One region of the Sodalis sp. RH22 genome, then DNA from elsewhere that is predicted to be linked to it. Evidence: predicted binding sites of a transcription regulator. Region 1 holds the regulator's gene; each other region holds the start of a gene.
What was found. The regulator ArgR, encoded in region 1, controls arginine synthesis, uptake and breakdown. The targets are predictions, from matches to a motif close to ANTGAATAAAAATACANT.
Positions count from the first base shown of each region.

Region 2: a site for ArgR is predicted at 1,418-1,435, ahead of argC (N-acetyl-gamma-glutamyl-phosphate reductase). Genes of this name have one in related genera too.
Region 3: a site for ArgR is predicted at 1,988-2,005, ahead of argF (ornithine carbamoyltransferase). Genes of this name have one in related genera too.

Region 1 is NZ_CP178731.1:2,975,377-2,978,655, reverse strand. It holds gene mpl (UDP-N-acetylmuramate:L-alanyl-gamma-D-glutamyl-meso-diaminopimelate ligase) at 1-544, shown strand, start outside; gene yhcN (peroxide/acid stress response protein YhcN) at 819-1,082, opposite strand; gene argR (transcriptional regulator ArgR) at 1,528-1,998, opposite strand; gene mdh (malate dehydrogenase) at 2,452-3,279, shown strand, end outside.
Region 2 is NZ_CP178731.1:3,693,363-3,696,641, reverse strand. It holds gene argE (acetylornithine deacetylase) at 220-1,371, opposite strand; gene argC (N-acetyl-gamma-glutamyl-phosphate reductase) at 1,592-2,596, shown strand; gene argB (acetylglutamate kinase) at 2,623-3,279, shown strand, end outside.
Region 3 is NZ_CP178731.1:3,482,782-3,486,060, forward strand. It holds gene ACL2XN_RS15855 (valine--tRNA ligase) at 1-545, shown strand, start outside; gene ACL2XN_RS15860 (GNAT family N-acetyltransferase) at 888-1,394, shown strand; gene rraB (ribonuclease E inhibitor RraB) at 1,409-1,861, opposite strand; gene argF (ornithine carbamoyltransferase) at 2,038-3,045, shown strand; gene ACL2XN_RS15875 (YhcH/YjgK/YiaL family protein) at 3,063-3,279, opposite strand, start outside.

The DNA.
Region 1 (3,279 bases):
CGAGCACAATATGCATAATGGCCTGATGGCGATTGCCGCCGCCCGCCACGTGGGGGTGCAGCCGGCCGATGCCTGCCGGGCGTTGGGATCCTTTATCAATGCCCGCCGTCGTCTTGAGCTTAAAGGGACTGCCAACGGCGTGAAACTCTATGATGATTTCGCTCACCATCCCACTGCAATCCTGGCGACCCTAGCCGCGTTGCGCAGTAAAGTTGGCGGTACCGCGCGTATTCTGGCGGTGCTGGAACCGCGCTCCAACACCATGAAAATGGGCTTGAATAAAAATGAGCTGGCGCCTTCGCTGGGCCGCGCCGACGAGGTATTTTTATTCCAGCCCCAGCATATTCCCTGGCAGGTGAGCGAGGTGGCGGAGGCGTGCGTACAGCCGGCGCATTGGAGCGCCGATGTCGATACGCTGGTGGAAATGATTGTCAAGACGTCGCAACCGGGCGATTACATTCTGGTGATGAGCAACGGCGGCTTCGGCGGCATTCATGAAAAACTGCTGGCGCAGTTAAACCTGAAAGCCGGCCTGGCGGTGTAGGCGCCGTGCGCAAGCCAAAAAAAACCCCCGCAAGCGGGGGAAAAGGTTCGCCGGATAGGACGACGAGAGGGAATCGGCTGTCCGCGTCTTGGGTTATTACTGGACACAGGAATAACTGAGGGCGACGACGGCATAACCGCTTTGACTTCTGGAGTAAACTCTTTCTGCACTGCGTTATTGATTATTTTTTCAAGCCTTGACGAACCCGCCGGCTTTCAGCAATTCAGCCCAGGGCGCGGCGGCAAGTCGCTGCCGGTGCCCTCCATCCATGCGCTTATTTATACAACTCGGCCGTGGCGTGCCAGGTATCATTTTCACGGGCTTCCGTGATGTGGTATGCCGTTGCGCCTTTGGCTTGAGCAGCTTGATTCAGCGCCTGATGGATGTCGGAAGGCGCGCCCGCGATCCCGCCTACGCTTACGGTGCCGAACGAATGCAAGCCGCTGGCCTGATCCTGCGAGATTGATTCTGCGGCGAAGGCGCCGAAAGATAAGGCTGACATTACGGTCATCAGTGATACTGCGGTTTTAATTTTCATGTTTTATACCTCTACTATTCTTTTGACTGACGTTCTTCATGCTGTTCTTTATTGCTGACAACAGGATGAAAACGTGATGTTCATCACGAAACAAAGTATACACTAGTAACGGCAGGTATTAGTAGTTTGCTCATAATTTATTATGAAACTTTATTTTTGTACTTTCGCATGATATAAGAAAAAGCTATTAAAAGTGGTTGAATAATATACAATTCATGTTAAATAATTGTAATTTCAATCAGATAGCGGTTTTTAGCCAAACGTGCTGTCTGGCCGGCTTCCGGCGGTGGAAACCACCGCGGTGAAACCATAGAGAGAATATTAGCGGGGCTTAGGGCCACAAAGGCAGCATCATTTGTGGCGTGATTACGCTTTTGCAGCGGCATAAAAGCGATGAAAAGCACGAATGTTAGGCGCTGGCGTTATAACGCGCCCGATCGTCGGCTTAGAGTTCCTGTTCAAACAGAATAAGGATGGCTTCGTAAAGCTGCTTTACGCTAAAACCCTTGGCGGGGGTGGTAAAGATCGTATCGTCCCCGGCTATGGTGCCCAGGATGCCTTCGGATTTACCCAGGGAATCCAGCAGCCGCGCGATAAGCTGGGCGGCGCCGGGACTGGTATGGATAACGATAACCGCGTCGTTGTGATCGACATCCAGCACCAGGTTTTTCAGCGGACTGCTGGTGGTGGGCACGCCCAGCTCCGCCGGCAGGCAATAGACCATTTCCATCTTCGCGTTGCGGGTCCTTACCGCGCCGAATTTAGTCAGCATCCTTGATACCTTGGACTGGTTAATATTTTCAAATCCCTGTTCTTGCAATGCAAAAACGATTTCACCTTGGGAGCTGAATTTCTCTTCCTTAAGCAAGGCCTTAAAAGCTTTCACCAGTTCTTCTTGTTTAAAGTGGTTGCGCATATTTTCCCAAACCAGTAGCCAGTATTGTCCGACGAATTATGCATAAATTTGCATTTTTATGCAATAACAATGCGCAGCCACCGCCAGGATGGCCAAATTAAGTCGGCAAAACAATCAGCTTAGCAATATCTATTCAAACCGACCATGACCGGGCTCCCATATTTCATGGCCGTTAAAAGTAAAGAGAATGTTATTAATTTGATGTTGTTTTAACCATTGCTGTCGGTGTAGTGTGGACGCTAACCACGGGTATTGAACGGCGGCGACAGGCATTATCCGGTGAGGTCATCCGGCATGGGAATTCGGGCGGCTAATAGGGATAAAAAAGGGAAGTTAATGCGTCAATTCTCAAATTTGCGATCGCTGATTTGTTTTTACCCGTTTATGTCTCTATGATCATAACCAGATGATTTGACGGCATTTAATTTTTCCTATAATAATAAGGAGATTAGAATGAAAGTCGCAGTTCTCGGCGCAGCGGGTGGCATAGGCCAGGCCCTTGCCCTGTTGCTCAAAACCCAGCTCCCTCCAGGTTCAGAACTCTCTCTTTATGACATCGCCCCCGTAACGCCCGGCGTGGCGGTCGATCTCAGCCATATTCCCACCGCGGTCAAGATTAAGGGCTTTAGCGGCGAGGACGCAACCCCCGCCTTGGCAGGGGCGGACATCGTTCTTATTTCCGCCGGCGTGGCGCGTAAGCCCGGCATGGATCGCGCCGATCTGTTTAACGTCAATGCGGGCATTGTACGCAACCTGATCAACCAGGTGGCGAAAGCCTGTCCCACGGCGTTAATCGGCATTATCACCAATCCCGTCAATACCACCGTGGCGATTGCCGCTGAAGCGCTGAAGAAAGCCGGGGTGTATGACAAACGCAAGCTTTTCGGCGTCACTACCCTGGATATCATCCGTTCCAATACTTTTGTCGCCGAGCTGAAAGGCTTGCGGCCCGAGGACGTGGAAGTGCGTGTGATTGGCGGCCATTCCGGCGTCACTATCCTGCCTTTATTGTCACAGGTGAAAGGCGTGAGCTTCAGCGAGCAGGAAATCGCCGATCTCACCCGCCGTATCCAGAATGCCGGCACCGAGGTCGTGGAAGCGAAAGCCGGCGGCGGTTCGGCCACGTTATCAATGGGCCAGGCGGCGGCGCGGTTCGGCTTGTCGTTGGTGCGCGCCATGCAGGGTGAAGCCGGCGTGGTGGAATGCGCGTACGTTGAAGGGGACGGCGAATTTACCCGTTTCTTTGCCCAACCGCTGTTGTTGGGCAGACAAGGGCTGGAA
Region 2 (3,279 bases), 720 kb from region 1:
CCCGAATGACGTAAATCACCCACCGTTATCTAGCCATGTATCCATTCATTCGTCAAATGACATCAATTCACGCCATATAACATTAAAATCGCGTCAATTCTTGAAAGTTAACAACATGTAATGATTATAAGAAATACTTATCGCCATAAACCTGGCCGCGCCTTTCATACGGGGCCAGGCGCGCGAAGTCTGGGGCAAAGGACAAAAAGTCAGCGATGATCATTGCAGGCAGAAATGTCGTATCACTTGGGAAATTAATTCCCGCGTCGGTTTAATAAAGGCGGTATCAATATATTCGTCGGGCTGATGCGCCTGTTTTATCGATCCCGGGCCCAAGACGAGAGTGGGGCACAGCTGCTGGATAAACGGCGCTTCGGTACAGTAATTGACCACATCGGTTTTGACGCCCAGCAACGTCTCCACCACTGCCACCAGACGATGGTCCGCAGGGCATTCATAACCGGGGATGGGCGGATGCAGGGCGGTAATGGTTAACCGTCCCGGCCAGCGCGCGCTTACCGGCGCCAGGGCCTCGGTCAATAACCCGTCCAGGTCGCCGAGCGTCAGGCCGGGCAGCGGGCGGATATCCATATGCAGCTCGCAACAGCCGCAAATGCGATTGGCGGAATCACCGCCGTGGATGTGGCCGAAATTCATGGTGGGGTAGGGGATGTCGAAGGCCGGGTGATGGTAACGTTCCTGCAACGTATTGCGTAGTATCATCAGGTGGGAAATGGCCTCGTGCATCAGTTCGATAGCGTTAACGCCCAGGCTCGGGTCGCTGGAGTGGCCTGATTGGCCCTGGATACGCACCGCATTGGAAATATGGCCTTTATGGGCGCGCACCGGCTGCAGCGAGGTCGGTTCGCCGATAATGGCGCAATCCGGGCGCAGCTCGCTGGACTGGGCGAAATAGCTGGCTCCCGCCATACTGGTTTCCTCATCGGCGGTGGCGAGGATATATAATGGCTTTTGCAGCTTGCTGGTATCGATATCGCGCAGCGTGTCGAGGATAAAGGCAAAAAAGCCTTTCATATCGGCGGTGCCCAGGCCATACAGCTTATTATTGTCTTCGGTCAGGGTAAAGGGATCGCGTGTCCAGCGTCCGTCGTCAAACGGGACGGTATCGGTGTGCCCCGTCAGCAGCAGGCCGCCGGCGCCGCTGCCGATACGGGCCAGCATATTATATTTGTTGCGCGTGCCCGGCACCGGCTGGATTTCGACCTGGAAACCCAGCGTCGTGAACCACCCCGCCAGCAAATTGATTAAGGTCTGATTACTTTGATCCAGGGCGCTGTCGGTGGCACTGATGGACGGCGTGGCGATCAGGGCGCGGTACAACTCCATAAACGGGGGTAATTTTGTCTTCACTGTTGACAGCCTTTAGTTTGGATAGTATCAATATTCATGCAATAATAGTGAATAAAAATACACTAACGTTGAGCGTAAAGTAAACGGATACTTACCAGACTACTACGCTTGACCTCGCGGGTGAACAGCGAATAGTTGCTTAAGCGACGACTTAGGCGACAAAGAGTTGCTGGAGATCCCTTCTCGTCGTGATAGCAAATCAAGAAGGTGAACAAAAGTCATGCTGAATACGCTGATTGTTGGTGCCAGCGGATACGCCGGAGCTGAGCTTGCGGCCTATCTCAACCGTCACCCGCATATGAACATAACCGCTTTGGCGGTTTCAGCGCAAAGTGCGGATGCCGGGAAATTACTGTCCGAACTGCATCCCCAGCTTAAGGGCGTGGTCGATTTACCGCTGCTGCCCCTGATCGACGCCGCTGAACTGGCGAAAACGGTGGATGTGGTGTTTCTCGCCACCGCCCATGAGGTCAGCCACGATCTGGCGCCGGTATTCCTGGCCGCCGGCTGCGTGGTGTTCGACCTCTCCGGCGCGTTCCGCGTCAATCAGGCATCGTTCTACAGCCAGTATTATGGTTTTGAACACCAGCATGCCGACTGGCTGGCGAAGGCGGTCTACGGCCTGGCGGAATGGCAGGGCGAGGCGTTGCAGCAGGCGCAACTGATTGCCGTGCCGGGCTGCTATCCCACCGCGTCCCAGCTGGCGCTCAAGCCGCTGGTCGACGGCGGTCTGCTTAACGACGCCCAGTGGCCGGTGATCAACGCCGTCAGCGGCGTCAGCGGCGCTGGCCGGAAAGCGTCGCTTGCCACCAGCGTCTGCGAGGTCAGTCTGCAACCCTACGGCATATTTACCCATCGCCACCAGCCGGAAATCGCCGCCCATCTTGGCATCCCGGTGATATTTACCCCCCATTTAGGCAATTTTGCCCGCGGTATCCTGGCCACCATCACCTGCCGCTTAAACGCGGGCGTGACGGCGGGCGATGTGGCCGAATCCTATCATAACGCCTATCACGATAAACCCCTGGTACGGTTGTATGAGAAAGGCGTGCCGGCGCTGAAGGCGGTAGTGGGACTGCCGTTTTGCGATATTGGCTTCGCGGTGCAGGGCGAGCATTTAATCGTGGTGGCCACCGAAGATAATTTATTAAAAGGAGCGGCCGCGCAGGCAGTACAATGCGCTAATATCCGCTTTGGTTTTGCACAAACGCAGGCGCTGCTGTAACGGCTGGCGACGAGGTAATAAAAATAATGAATCCGTTAATTATAAAACTGGGTGGCGTGTTACTCGATAGCGAAGAGGCGCTGGAGCGTTTATTTTCGGCGCTGGACAGCTATCGCGCGCAGCATCAACGCCCGTTGCTGATTGTCCATGGCGGCGGTTGCCTGGTGGACGAGCTGATGAAAAAACTGGCGCTGCCGGTGACCAAGGTCAACGGCCTGCGGGTTACGCCGGCGGACCAGATTGATATCATCACCGGCGCGCTGGCCGGCACGGCCAATAAGACCCTGCTGGCCTGGTCAAAAAAACATGCCATCCCGGCGGTCGGGTTATGCCTGGGCGACGGCAATAGCGTCGATGTTACAACGCTTGATGAGAAACTCGGCCATGTCGGCAAGGCGCAGCCGGGTTCGCCGGCGTTGTTAAATACCTTGCTTGGCGCCGGTTACCTGCCGGTTATCAGCTCTATCGGCATTACCGCCGACGGCCGGCTGATGAACGTCAATGCGGACCAGGCCGCCACCGCGCTGGCCGCCACCCTGGGGGCCGATCTGATCTTATTGTCCGATGTCAGCGGCATTCTCGACGGCAAAGGCCAGCGCATTGCCGAAATGACCGCCCATAAAGCGGAGCAGCTGATAGCGCAGGGGATCATTACCGACGGCATGATTGTAAAAGTCAACGCG
Region 3 (3,279 bases), 510 kb from region 1:
TTACCGACGATACGCTGATGCTGCAAGCCTTCCCGCAGTTTGACGCCACGCTTGACGATACGCAGGCGCTGGCGGACGTGGAATGGATTAAACAGCTGGTTATCGCCGTGCGCACCATTCGCAGCGAGATGAATATCGCCCCCGGCAAACCGCTGGATGTCCTGGTGCGCGGCGCCACGGCGCTGACCCGCCGGCGGATTGCGGATAACAAGAGCTTTATCCAGACGCTGGCGCGGCTGCAGAGCCTGGATATCCTGGCGGACGGCGAGAAAGGCCCGGTCTCCATCGTCAAGCTGGTGGAGGAAGGCGAACTGCTGATCCCGATGGCGGGCATTATCGACAAAGCCCTGGAGCTGGACCGGCTGGCCAACGAAGTGCTGAAAATCGATACCGAGATCGGGCGCATCGAGAGCAAGCTGTCCAACGAAGGTTTTGTCGCCCGCGCGCCGGAAGCGGTGGTGGCGAAAGAGCGGGAAAAACTGGCGGGTTATGCCGACGCCAAGGCCAAGCTGCTGGAGCAGCAGGCGACCATCGCCAATTTATAGCTGACAACGAAAGCGTCACCTGCGGGCGTTTGCCGGTCAGGCCATGCCCGCGGGCATGAGGGCGAGCGTAAATCGTCCCTGGCGACATAGACGCGCGCTTATGGCTCACACGGAGGTGAGCCATAAGCGCGTGCCAACGTCCGCGCCGTCGTGCAAAGACGTGGGCGCTCGCTCGGTTCCCGGCCCGGCACACCCGCTTTCAGCGCGTGTGGAGGTTTGCCGGCAATCGACAAAAGTTTAACCGCCGTTTAATTTATTTGCATCCGCCGCCCGCGCGATGCTATTACTCATAACAATAAATCCAGAACGCTTAGTGTCTTTTTTCTTTTTTGGGTAATGACGATGTCCACAGCTACTTCAGTCAATATTCTGGTGCGCCCCATTACGCCGGAAGATAACCATGCCATTGCCGACGTCATTCGCCAGGTATCGGCCGAGTTCGGCCTGACGGCGGATAAAGGCTATACCGTCTCCGACCCGAACCTGGATAATCTGTACCAGCTCTACAGCCAGCCGCGCAGCGCGTACTGGGTGATTGAGTTTGAAGGCAGGATTGCCGGCGGCGGCGGCATTGCCCCGCTGGCCGGCGCGGATGTGGGGATATGTGAACTGCAGAAGATGTATTTTTTATCGGTCCTGCGCGGGCGCGGCCTGGCCCATGAGCTGGCGCTCAAGGCGCTGGACTTTGCCCGCGGGCAGGGGTTTACCCACTGTTACCTGGAAACCACCGCCACCCTGACCCGGGCCATAGCGCTGTATGAACGGCTGGGGTTTGGGCATATCGCCGGGCCGATGGGCCACACCGGACATGTGGATTGCGAAGTCACGATGCTTAAGCCTTTGATCTGACGGCGCGTATGGCCTTAGTGGCGGGTGCCGTTGTCGTCCTGATCCAGAAGGCCGCGCGCCGGCGGGGCCGAGCCGTCAATCCCCTCTTCGCCGTCCTCATCCGCTTCGTCGTCTTCGCCGTCTTCAAAATACGTGCCCCAGCCGTCATAATTAACGCCCAAGCGCTCGGCCAGGGTAAACAGCTGTTCGACCTGGGTGTCGATGAGTTCCGCGTTCAGCGCGATTTCGCTGACGGCGTCGCAGCACATCAGCACGGAGCCGTCTTCCACTTCCAGCTCTTCGGCATCGGTGACTTCATAACCCAGCTTGAAGGCTTCGACCGCGGCTTTTTCCAGCGTATCGAAATTCTCGGCGGACAGATGGTGTTCGATGGTGTAAAGCGCTTCCGGGTCGCTTCCATCTTCCAGCAGCTCTTCGATTATCAAACGCGTTTCGTCACGCTGCTCTTCCAGAAATTGATGTGCCATGCCCTCAATCCTCAATGCGTCGGTCGGCCTGTTAGGAACCTATTTTCCCACAGCCGGGGGTAAGGCTCCAGCTTAAACATGAAAGAATTGATATCAACACTTGAAATTGAATATTCATACATATAAAGTGAATTTAAATTCAATTTACAATTGATTAAGACCGGAGAACGCCGCATATGAGCCAGTTCTATCACCGTCATTTCCTGAAGTTATTGGATTTCACGCCCGCCGAGATCCATGAATTACTGGCCCTGGCCGCCAGCCTGAAGCGGGAAAAACAGTCCGGGCGGGAAACGCCGCGCCTGGCGGGTATAAATATCGCGCTCATCTTCGAAAAAGACTCGACCCGCACCCGCTGCTCTTTCGAAGTCGCCGCATTCGATCAGGGCGCGCGCGTCACCTATCTCGGCCCGAGCGGCAGCCAGATCGGACATAAGGAATCCATTAAGGATACCGCCCGGGTCCTGGGCCGGCTTTACGACGGCATTCAATACCGCGGCTACGGTCAGGAGATCGTCGAGACACTGGCGCGCCATGCCGGCGTGCCGGTGTGGAACGGGTTAACCACCGAGTTCCACCCTACCCAGTTACTGGCCGATCTGCTGACCATGCAGGAACACCTGCCGCAGAAAACCTTCGCGCAGATGGCGTTCGCCTACGTGGGGGACGCCCGCAACAATATGGGCAACAGCATGCTGGAAGCGGCGGCGCTGACCGGCCTGGATTTACGCCTGGTCGCCCCCAGCGCCTGTTGGCCGGATAAGCGGCTGGTGGCCCATTGCCGCGAACTGGCGCAACAGCGCGGCGGCAATATTACCCTGACCGAGGATATCGCGGCGGGCGTGCGCGAGGTGGATTTTATCTACACCGACGTTTGGGTTTCCATGGGCGAGGAGAAAGCCCTGTGGGGAGAGCGTATCGCCCTGCTGCGTCCCTACCAGGTCAATATGGCGATGCTCCGGCTGACCGGCAACCCAGAGGTGAAATTTCTGCACTGCCTGCCCGCGTTCCATGACGACCAGACCGGCGTAGGCAAACAAATGGCCGAACAATATGGCCTGGCCGGCGGCATGGAAGTGACCGACGAGGTGTTTGAATCGGCGCACAGCCTGGTATTCGATCAGGCGGAGAACCGGTTGCACACCATCAAAGCGGTGATGGTGGCAACGCTCGCGCGGGAATAAGCCGGCGTGCTATCTGTTCAGCGAACCAGGGCGGTGTCGATTTTCACCACCGCTTTGCGCACATGGGCCGGCGCGCCGACCGCGCACAGCGGTTTATGCACTTCGCCGGGGTAATACACCACAAAGTCGCCCGCCTGCATCACAAACTGTTTTTCCTGCTCGCCCGCGGCCAGGAAGGCAATATCCTTATCCGCCAGCCAGTCGGTATCGGTCTTGCCCGCCGGCAGGTTGCTG